Regions from separate parts of the Priestia sp. JV24 genome, predicted to be linked through region 1. Evidence: riboswitches for the same ligand, from Rfam matches in the RefSeq annotation. Region 1 holds a riboswitch; the other holds the start of a gene.
The links. Region 1 has a riboswitch for preQ1 ahead of queC (7-cyano-7-deazaguanine synthase QueC). Riboswitches for the same ligand answer to the same signal wherever they lie in the genome.
Positions count from the first base shown of each region.

Region 2: it holds a riboswitch for preQ1, as region 1 does, so the genes downstream of both, OK414_RS02370 (QueT transporter family protein) here and queC (7-cyano-7-deazaguanine synthase QueC) in region 1, are expected to answer to the same signal.

Region 1 covers NZ_JAPCIN010000012.1:108,784-116,761, reverse strand. The annotation lists gene OK414_RS06275 (patatin family protein) at 1-559, opposite strand, end outside; gene OK414_RS06270 (YkvS family protein) at 867-1,052, shown strand; gene OK414_RS06265 (hypothetical protein) at 1,368-1,601, shown strand; gene OK414_RS06260 (NAD(P)H-binding protein) at 1,634-2,335, opposite strand; gene queF (preQ(1) synthase) at 2,404-2,901, opposite strand; gene queE (7-carboxy-7-deazaguanine synthase QueE) at 3,000-3,731, opposite strand; gene queD (6-carboxytetrahydropterin synthase QueD) at 3,724-4,164, opposite strand; gene queC (7-cyano-7-deazaguanine synthase QueC) at 4,164-4,829, opposite strand; PreQ1 riboswitch class I at 5,060-5,103, opposite strand; gene OK414_RS06235 (hypothetical protein) at 5,413-5,757, opposite strand; gene OK414_RS06230 (3-ketoacyl-ACP reductase) at 5,965-6,684, shown strand; gene OK414_RS06225 (DUF6254 family protein) at 6,708-6,875, opposite strand; gene OK414_RS06220 (alpha/beta hydrolase family protein) at 6,963-7,844, opposite strand.
Region 2 covers NZ_JAPCIN010000009.1:25,837-29,324, reverse strand. The annotation lists gene OK414_RS02375 (hypothetical protein) at 1-375, opposite strand, end outside; gene OK414_RS02370 (QueT transporter family protein) at 812-1,300, opposite strand; PreQ1 riboswitch class I at 1,310-1,354, opposite strand; gene OK414_RS02365 (Lrp/AsnC family transcriptional regulator) at 1,551-1,961, shown strand; gene OK414_RS02360 (YitT family protein) at 2,346-3,212, shown strand.

The DNA of each region.
Region 1 (7,978 bases):
CTTCGTTTCGCGTTAGCACAACAATATTTTTTCTATATCCATCCTGCACTGCTTTTTTGATTGGAATCGGATCACTAATTCCTCCGTCTAACAGCTCTTTTCCTTTATATGTAACGACAGGTGCTAAAAATGGAAGGGAACTAGAAGCGCGAACCGCTGTCAAAATGTCCCGGTCATATTCATCAAAATAAACGGGTTCTCCCGTCACACAGTCCGTTGCTCCTACTACAAGCTTCTCTGTACGCTCAGCAAATGCCTCAAAGTCAAATGGAAGAAGCTGATTAGGAATTTCATCAAAAACGAAATCCATTCCAAATATCTCTTTTGTTTTAAAATAATTTTTCCACGACAAGTAGCGAGGATCCTCTAAAAAATCTAAATTAGCTTTGCGACTTCTTCCTATTTGTCTAGATAAATAAGAAGTGGCATGACAAGCGCCGGCTGAAACGCCAATTACATACGGAAGGTACAGATTTCTTTCCATAAAGTAATCTAAAACTCCAGTTGTATAAAGGCCTCTCATACCGCCTCCTTCGAGCACGAGTCCAGTATCTTTCAATTTCTACACCTTCTAATTCTTATAATTTATGACAAGATTATACCTCGTTTATTATAACGAAAGATGAACAAAGATGGAACTGTCCTGCTTCTCTCTTTCGTTAAAGCTATCAATTCCTTTTATTTCTCAGCACATTTTACTTGTTTTTTCAATTTTATTTTATATTTTTTCAAAAAACCCTTTACTAATTCCCAGTTTTAAGGCAAAATTGTAAAAAAGAAAACGCTAACTAGTTTTACTATTTTTAAAATTAAAATTATTGAAAAAATTTATAATGAACTAATTTAAAACAAAGGAGCGATGAATCATGAAAATAGCAGAGGTAGGAAACTTGATAGAATTTAAAAATGGCTTACAGGGCATTGTCGAAAAAGTAAATGAAAACTCCGTGATTGTAGATTTGACTTACATGACAAACTACCGCGATTTAGACTTAGAACAGCGAACTGTTGTCAACCATAAAAACTACATCATCATTAATCCAGCTATGTAAAGGAAAAAAGCAGCCGGACAGCAAAAGCGGTTGCTTTTTTATTGATTTTGAAAGAATTGATTCTTTTGTTCTTCTGTAATAATCCCCAGCTTATACATGAGGTAAATATACTGTTGCACCTTAACATCCTTCGAACTTTTTTTCACTGTATTCCCTCTTTTCTAAAATGTTTCTTTATACAATAATATATGGTTGAGATAAAAAAAGTTTCCTTAAAGAAACAAAAACAGGCCCCATTTTTCTTGAAAGGGGCTTATTTTCGTGTGACAATAACAACAAGCTACTACTAACTTCTTACCGAAAGGAATTACTAGCATGTTTGATACTGTATTGTTTATCGTTGCTCTTATTGTCATTCTTTTTTTCATCGTGCAGTTCGTTTTTAAACGCAAACAAACTTCAAATAAAAAAACATCCGTTGAACCCATGAATTATGCCGAAGAAGATTCTAACTCCTACACAAGCTGGAGTGAAACTGCTTCTAACCACGATCATGATGGCGATGGAGATAGCGGTGGAGATGGAGATGCGGATGGTGACGGAAGATAGAAAAAAGCCCCTTCTTATGAAGAGGCTTTTCTTTATTTTGATAATACTCGCTTGCCGTTGGTAAACGAATAATAGCATTCACCTGTATAAATGTCTTGGCTTTCATGTACATGAACCCCACATTTATCTTCAAGAGCAGCTTTCATCATCGATTTGGCTACGTTATACGCTTTAATTGGACGATACTTTCTCCACTTTCCTACAAGGCAAAATGAACACGACTTTAACGTGTATCCCCCAATCTTTTCAAATAGGCGAAACTCTTGGCGCTTGCCTAATAATAACGATGGGCGGAAAAAGTGAGTAGAACGGATATACAAGCTTGCGATATCTTCTTCTACTTGCCCCTTTACTTTACTGTAAAAGAATGGCGAACGAAGATCAGCACCAATTGCTGTGATCGTTAAAAAGTTTTTGCAGCGATATTTTTCTGCACATTTAGCCGCTTTTAAAGGAAATTCGTAGTCCACTCTAATGAATTTCGCTTTTGTTTTTGCTTTTTTCTTTGTCGTGCCTAAACAGCAATATACATCATCAACTGCAAAGCATTCTTCATGCTTATCAAGCTCTGAAAAATCAATTTCAAGCTGACGTAGCTTTGTGTGTTCGATTGGTAGCTTTTTTCGAACAAACACTGTCACATGGTTATATAAGCTGTTGCTTAATAACATTTTTAAAAGTTCTTGACCAACAAGTCCGCTTGCACCTAATACTAATGCTGATCTCTGTGACATTCTTTCACCTTCTCACCTGTTGTTTTTGCAATGGAAAACAGGTTGCATACACAACCTGTTTGTTCGAATTAACGATTATCAATTGTTTCTGGGTATAAATCATGATTCATCAGGCGATAATTAGCCATTTCTTCATACTTTGTACCGGGACGGCCATAGTTTGTATATGGATCAATTGAAATCCCGCCGCGTGGTGTGAATTTTCCCCATACTTCAATATATCTTGGATTCATCAGTTTAATTAAGTCATTCATAATAATGTTCATACAGTCTTCATGGAAATCTCCATGGTTACGGAAGCTGAACAAATAAAGCTTTAACGACTTGCTTTCTACCATTTTCTCATCTGGAATGTAACTAATATAAATGGTTGCGAAATCCGGCTGACCTGTTTTTGGACATAAGCTCGTAAATTCCGGACAGTTGAATTTCACAAAATAATCACGATTTGGGTGTTTGTTATCAAATGCTTCTAGAATCTCTGGTGCATATTCAAACAAATAGTTTGTTCCTTGATTTCCAAGGAGTGATACACCTTCTAATTCTTCATCTTTTCGACCGCTCATTTGTATTTCCTCTCTTTCTACGATTGTCATTCTAACAGCGTTTTTTTATTTTGTATATATCTGTTTTTATTTTTCTTTGTAAATTTTTTGCTATGCGCTTACACGCCTCGTTTATTTCCCCAAACAAGGGCGTGAACCTGCGGCAGAACTCTTACATCGTTCATGTTTTTAGCTGCCACTGCCTTATCGATTAACCATTCATACTTTTTAAGCAATTCTTGTGTTAACGACGCATTATCGATTGTCGTTAAGTCCTCGTTTCCTACTTGAACAAAAAATGGAACCTCAGGATAACGTTCATGAACAGACGCTGCATACTCAAAGTCCTCATCATTAAATACAACGACTTTTATGCTTATGTGCGCCATGCGTTTTTCCTTTATTAATGTTTCTATAATATCGTCTAATACGGCGAAATTTGTTTTCATTAATGAACTTGGAGGCTTAGGAGAAATCGTTAAATCATCGATCTTTAGGAACCAATCCTGATAACGGCTTCCCTGTGTTTCAAGAGCTGCTTTTACCCCATGACTGTGCAAAAGCTCTACAAGTGAACCAATTGCCTTGATAAGCGCAGGGTTTCCTCCAGAAATGGTGACGTGATCAAAGCACTCTCCTCCAATTTCTTTTAGCTCCGTCCAAATTTGTTCTGCTGTTAGCTGACGAATATCGTTTTTAGCAGATCCATCCCACGTAAAAGCTGAATCACACCAGCTGCAGGAATAATCACAGCCCGCGGTACGAACAAACATCGTCTTACGTCCTACAACCATTCCTTCCCCTTGAATCGTTGGTCCGAATATTTCAAGTACTGGAATTGTATTAGCCACGTTTTTTCACCTTCTTTGGGCGGTAAACTACGTAACTTGTCGGCGTTTCCCGCACGAATACTTGTACGCAAGAAGGCTTATTTGGTAGTGTGTCTAGATATTCTTGAACCAACTCATAAATTTTACGAGCAACAACTTCAGTTGTAGGAAAATCATTTGGATTTTCTTCGTTAAAGATAGAATGATCGTTCAATAATGTATGATCAAATTGACCAGAAACAATTTTTTTCAATAGCGCAAAGTTTACTAAAAAGCCCGCTTCGTCTAATGTATCTCCGGCAACAGTTAGATTTACGAAATACGTATGTCCATGGACTTGACGGCATTTTCCTGCTTCTGTGTGAGGAACAAAATGTGCCGCAGCAAACTGCATATCTTTGTTCAGTTCGTATTGATAGTCATGAAATACTTGAGGATACATTTGTTGCAGCATTATTCCTCTCCCCCTTCTTTTGTTTGCATGTATTGATCTAACCCGCGTTTTCGCAATTGACATGCGGGACATTCGCCGCATCCATCAGCAACAATACCGTTGTAGCATGTTAATGTTTTTTCACGCACATACTCAAGCGCCCCTAGCTCATCCGCTAACGCCCACGTTTCTGCTTTATCAATCCACATAAGAGGCGTATGAATCACAAATTCAAAGTCCATTGATAAATTAAGCGTGACGTTTAACGATTTTACAAATACATCTCGACAGTCTGGATATCCCGAAAAATCAGTTTCACAAACGCCTGTTACGATATGACGGCCTCCGCTGTTTTTAGCCAGTACGGCTGCAAATGATAAAAATAACAGATTGCGGCCATCCACAAATGTGGTAGGCAACTCTCCTTCTTTTTGCTCGATCTCAATATCATCTCGCGTTAAGGCATTTGGTGCTAATTGATTTAAAAGTGACATATCTAGTACGGTGTGCTTCACACCTAAATCAGCTGCAATAGCTTTTGCTACCTCTATCTCTTGACTATGACGCTGACCATATTGAAAAGTAACCGTTTCTACTTCTTTAAAGTTTTTCAAAGCCCAAAATAGACATGTTGTACTATCTTGACCTCCGCTAAATACAACAATAGCTTTTTCATTTTTTATCATTATTGTTCGTCTCCTTTTTGATTGAAATCAAAAGAAGAAGAAACTTTATTGAACCGTTCGTTCCCTTTGTGACTAATTTTATAACACAAAAAAGAGACTGCTCTTTTCCAGCAATCTCCCTAAAAAGCAACTAAGATACACGTCCTCGCCAGCATACACATCAAAAAGACGCGTTGATAGAAAAGCACGTGAAAGAAGACACGCTAAAACCGTGTCTTTTGTCATCAACGATGATCTTAGTTTTTTATAGAGGGAGTTTTCGAACCTCTCCCGTACATATACAAACGTGCACGGCGTTTCTTCTTGAATTGTCATCGTATTATACCACATGCGTATAAATAATGCTATGTTTGTTGGCTTCTATCGCCTTTAGCTGCCTTATTTTTCTTTATATAAGAAAGAGCAATAAATAACGCCGGAAAACAGACGCTTAGTACAAATAAATAAAACGGCCAGTAATATTTTTCAAAATAATTGAAGTACGCTGTGTTGGGAATAATGTAATACGCCACGCCTGTAATAATTAGACCTAAAGGAAAGCTTAAAAAATTGCGCACCCGTAAATTACACAATTGGACGATACTTAACTAAATGGCATAGAACACAATGACAACTTTAAAAAAAATAGATAACATCCAAAATAGTGTTCAACTTCGTCTTTATTTACTAATCCGTCGATGTAAGCAACACCTAAAGTGAATTTTTCTTCAATCGAAATTCGAAACTCTCGTACAACTAAATCCGTGCTCTGTCCCAGTGCTTTTTTCATGCGGGATAAATTATCTCCCACCCTCTCAGATAATTTCTGCTCTTCCTGTGTAGAAGAAGCACTAGTATCCTTAGTGTCCTTAGTGTCCTTCGATTCATCAGCTTTTTCTTTCCGCTTTTTGGATTTATTCGTTAACTCAGATAGTTTTTTTATACGCATTGTTCATCCTCCACTACATTGAACGAAAAGAAACGGAATTTCTTCTTTTTAGTCTCTATAGTTTTTGTATGAAAAGGAAATTTATACTTGAAGCCATTTTAATAATCTTTATTTTTGACATCATTTGTGCATTTCTATAGGATAGTAATGGATAATTCTTTGTTATTATGAAGAATGTTTATGCGGAACATTGAAAGGAGTCTATACATGGCACAATCACTTAAAGGCAAAGTAGCTCTTATTACAGGAGCAGGAAAAGGCATCGGTCGTTCAACTGCGATTGAATTAGCAAAAGAAGGCGTAAATATCGGTTTAATTGCTCGTACAGAGGCAGATTTAAAGGCTGTTGCTTCTGAACTAGAAGCATTTGATGTACAAGTTGCTTATGCAACAGCAGATGTTTCTTCTATGGAAGAAGTAAATGCAGCAGTTGAGCATCTACATACAAAATTAGGGGCAACAGATATCTTAATCAACAATGCAGGAATCGGTAAATTCGGAAGCTTTTTAGAGCTAGACCCAGCTGAGTGGAAACAAATCATTGATGTGAATTTAATGGGCGTTTACTACGTAACGCGCGCCGTTCTACCTCAATTAATCGAAAAAAATGGTGGAGACATTATCAATATTTCATCCACTGCTGGTCAAAAAGGTGCTCCCGTTACAAGTGCTTACAGCGCTTCAAAATTTGGCGTGCTCGGCTTAACTGAATCTCTAGCGTTAGAAGTGCGCAAACACAATATTCGTGTAACAGCTCTAACACCAAGTACAGTAGCAACGGAATTAGCGTATAAAGAAAACTTAACGGATGGCAATCCTGATAAAGTGATGCAGCCTGAAGACCTAGCAGAAATTATGGTCGCACAATTAAAATTGCATCCGCGTATTTTTATCAAATCTGCGGGCATGTGGTCCACAAATCCATAAACAAACATAGAAAAAGGAGAGCTTCAGCTCTCCTTTTTTGTGTCTTCCTTTATGTGGTGGTTACCTGATTTACGTTTAGGCGTGATTTCTTCTGATAGTTCTTCAAAAGATTTCACTTTTCCATGCGATGGGTTTTGTGATTGTTTTCGCACATTCCACTGACGCTCTTTTTGACTTTTAGACTGAGTCATTTTGCTTCATCCCCTTTTTATATGCTTACATGTAGTAGGATAAAACAAGCTGCTCTTTTCCATTCATCAAAACTACTTCCAATTTCTTTACTGCTTAGCTAAATGTATTTTAAACCATTTATCAATTTCCGCGTTATATTGATCATAATAAGCAGTTAGCGGATGGTCTCCGTTTTTGTACAGTACATATTTATATTCTTTTCCCTGCTCATCTAATTGTTTCACAAGCTTTTCAGCCTGCGTGTGGTGAACTTTACGATCATGATCACCCTGTAAAATCAAAAGAGGTGAATTTACTTTATCGCTCCAATAGACAACAGAACGACTTTTATACCTCTCTGGATACTGCGCCGGATCTCCTACAATCGTCCGCAGCACTTGTTTCATTTCAGGCCCTCTTTGATCATAGAATTGAAACATGTCTGTAATACCTGATTGTACGACAACTGCATCAAATTTAACGCCGTTTTTCATCGTTAAATACGTCATCATGCCGCCGCGTGAATATCCTAGCGCTACCTTTTGCTGGTGATTTACATAAGGAAGCTGTTCTCCCCACTTAATAAGATTTAATACGTCGTCAATATCTTTACCCCCGTACGTCTCTGTACCTTCACTTCCGCCATTTCCCCTGTATTGAGTCGCAACCACGACGTAGCCTTTACTTGCCCAATATGATAAGTACTGCAGTGTTTTTGCGCGAATCATGCCATGTTCGCGATTTCCTCCGCGATTATATACTAAAAGCGGATAATGTTTGTCTGCAATGTCTTTAGGCTGTACTAAAAACCCTTTTATCTTTAAATTATCACTAGGATACGTAATGCTATATACATCTACTTTATTTGAATAAGGCGATAATAAATTCAATTTTTCTTTATTTACATCATCACTTTCAGCTCGGTTGAAAACCGCTGTCACACCGAGCACAGCTACAGTGATTAATGCAATGATGCCCCATTTTTTCAACAGAAACCCTCTCCTCAATAAATATCTTTTCTCTTTTATAATGAGTGTTTTCATTTGGCTTTACCCTTCTTAAATGTTTGCTAAAAAGGGCATTCATCCCATCGCCAATACAGCTTATTTATCATACCGCAAAA
Region 2 (3,488 bases), on a different contig from region 1:
TACGTCAGGCTCATCAATACCTAACGCTTCTTTATTAGTTCCTTTGTAAGGAAGAAATGCCGTTAACTTCACCTTTTGTTTTGGCTTGATATTTAATTTATTTCCTTCTGCTAACACCTTAAATTTATTATCAGAATAACCGTTTTTCATTTTTAAAGGATAGGATAAAAATACATTATTTTGTTTGATGGTCAAATCGCTCTTGTTTACTAATTCCATTTCATATGAAATTCCTTGCTTCATTTTTTGTTCTTTGATTACGTTAATACTTATCTTTTCTAGTTCTCTTAAAGGAACGTTGTCTTCTTCTTTTGAACACCCGGCAAATAAGATGGCTAAAGCTAATAAAACAAGAATTCCTAACTTTCTATTCAAAAAAGAATCCTCTCTCTAGTAACAAAGGTTATTTTACAATTATAACCAAAAAGTTATTTAATGGTAAAATATAATTAAAAAAGCAAACCGTCATCGGTCTGCTTTTTTAATTGCTACGCATAGGTAATGTGTTGTTGTGCGAAAAAATTTTCGATAAGGAGTTTGCCAACTATATGTATATCGTAACAAAAGAAAAAAGAATGCGCTGTGAGATTTGTCACTCCTTCTTTCAAAATAATCTAACCGAATACTTCCTATTGCCTTACGCAAAAAGAGCAGATCGCAAACGCGACCTGCTCTTTTCACATGCTAGATATGGGTAATTTGTCCATGCGTGAAAAGCTCTTCAATAATAAGGGGTTTATTTATCACTACACTTATAGAATAACAAAGAAAAAAAGATGGGGCTGTGAGATTTATCACAGCCCCATCTTTTTTATCCAACTAGCTTATTAAATTGTACGCGTTTATTAATTGCAGCCATAATTGGTGCTCCAACAAGCATGACAATGAACTCACCAACAGCCGTTGTTAACCATGTAAAGAAAAATGGTAAATCAAATGCTAAGTGCAGTTCAAACGCAATAATAAACATCGTGAACGTAAATACAAGTGTATTAACAAGCATACGAGCCCACATATTTTTAATGTAGCGCATAGAAAAAATGGTAATGAGTAATGATAGCACGGATTGTCCTACCCCAAACACCAGATCATAAGCGACCATTGGTGAAAAAAACAAATTCGTCAGAAATACTCCTAGCACAATGCCATACACGTACTTTTTATTAAACACAATTAAGTGATTGAACATTTCCGATATACGAAATTGGATATTGGTGAAGCCAAACGGCTGGATTAACATACTGACAGCAATATACATAGCAGCTAAAAGACCGTTAACGCAAAGTGTTCTTATATTCATCTTACTATTCTCTCCTTAGTTTTTTAACGTGGGATGGTTACGAACCACGTAAACACTCAAAGAATCATACAGCAAGCTTAAGCTTTCGTCAATCTAGCTGTTTACAAACTACTGCGGGTTTCTATATCTTACATATTGACGGCTCTTTTTTCTTACTTTTCTTTAGTATAAAATAGAAGACGTATCAGTATACATAGGTGACATCAAGTAGTTAACCCTTTTGATTTGAAATACGAAAGGATTTGTAGCGATGTTAGATAATACAGATAAACGCATACTAGAAGAGCTATCAAAAAATGGACGTATAAAGATGAAAGAATTAGGAGAAAAAGTGCATTTAACCGGACAAGCCGCTTCTGCTAGAGTATTAAAGTTAGAAGATGAAGGCATGATCAAAGGCTATACAATTAACATTGATGAACGAAAACTCGGCTACATCATCCATGCATTTTTAAATATCTATACGCAGAGCATTCATCACCACCCCTACCTTACATTTTTAGAAAGTCAGCAGGAGCACGTTATCAACAACTTTAAAATCAGCGGCGATGGCTGCTACTTATTAGAATGCAAATTTCATTCAAATGAAGAACTAAATGATTTTTTGACAGAGCTAAATCAGCATGTGAATTACAAACTTTCAATCGTCATTAACAAATAAATTTTTTTGAAAAATTAAGGTATATTAATTTATGAAAATGGTAATCCTAATAACGTATTCCCCCTATTCCAATAAATTTGAAAATCCTTTGCACCATCGCAAAGGATTCTTTTTTTTTATGTAGGAAACCGCCTTCTATTTTTTGAAAAGTTGAACATCTCTCACAGCGTTGACATAGCGGTCAGAGGTTTATATAATCGGTGACATCGAAGCATAGAAAAGCCGGATTAAGACCTATACACGTATCGTAATTCTTCGTCTTAGAAGTTGATCAGTTTTATAACTAGACAATTTCTAAGACGTTTTTTATTTTATCATTTATGAAACACTAGTAAAAACAAGATTCCACATGAAAATATCCTAATAATCAAGGAGGTTTGCATATTGAAAACAATCTATAAAGACATTATCTTAATTATTGTTGGCGCACTTTTAGTTGCTGCATCCATTGATTTTTTCGTCATTCCAAATAAATTAGGTGACGGAAGTACGGTTGGTATTGCCCTTGTTTTATATTATTTATTTCATATCCCTACAAGTATCAGCACATTTCTTGTAAACCTTATATTTATTGCCTTAGCCTATAAATTTCTAACCAAAAAAACGATTCTTTATACGATTCTAGGAGCCGTCATGACATCCGTTTTCCTCGGTCTAGTCAGCTATATTCCTTTTCACGTTCATGACATGATTTTAGGAATTGTATTCGGCGCCTTACTAATGGGAACAGGACTGGCTCTCATTTTTATAGCGGATGGATCGACTGGTGGAACAACTCTTTTGGCTTATTTATTAAACTACACAAAAGGCTATAATATCTCTAAAAGCATGTTCTACATGGACAGTGTAATTATTTTAGCATCGGTTTTCGCTATTGGCGTCAATAACATGCTCTATACTTTTATATTCGTCTATCTTTGTGCCAAAATCGTAGATGTCGTTATCGAAGGTTTCCACAACAAAAAAGCAATGACGATTATGTCCGATCAATACAAAGACATAGCGCAAGTCATCACCAGTGAATTTGGAAATGCAGCCACCATCTTTTACGGATACGGCTACTACGCCAACAAAGATAAACGTATTATTTACGTTGTTATTAAAAAGAACGAGCTATTAAAAATTAAAAAGAAAATCCAGCAAATTGACCCGAATTCTTTTATTGTCATCCACGAAGTAAAAGAAGTTGTCGGCGGGAAATTTGGATTTATCGGCAATTCGCCTCATGAAACAAAAGCCGCTGCTAAATAAAAAATCCACCTCTTGGTGGATTTTTTTATGAAAAAACCGTTAAGAAAAATGAAAAGATACCTGCTAAAAAGTAAACCGACCCTAACGCAATTGCTCCTGTAACGACCGTAAATACACTTAATCCGATAACCACCTTCATTTTCATCCACATCCCTTTTTAGATTAGTAGTATAAGTATGTCCAAGAATAGAAGATTTATAACTATGCCATCCTATTTATTTCATATATCGATGCAACAATTGTCTATTCAATGTGTTCTAAAACCACCCCTGGCGA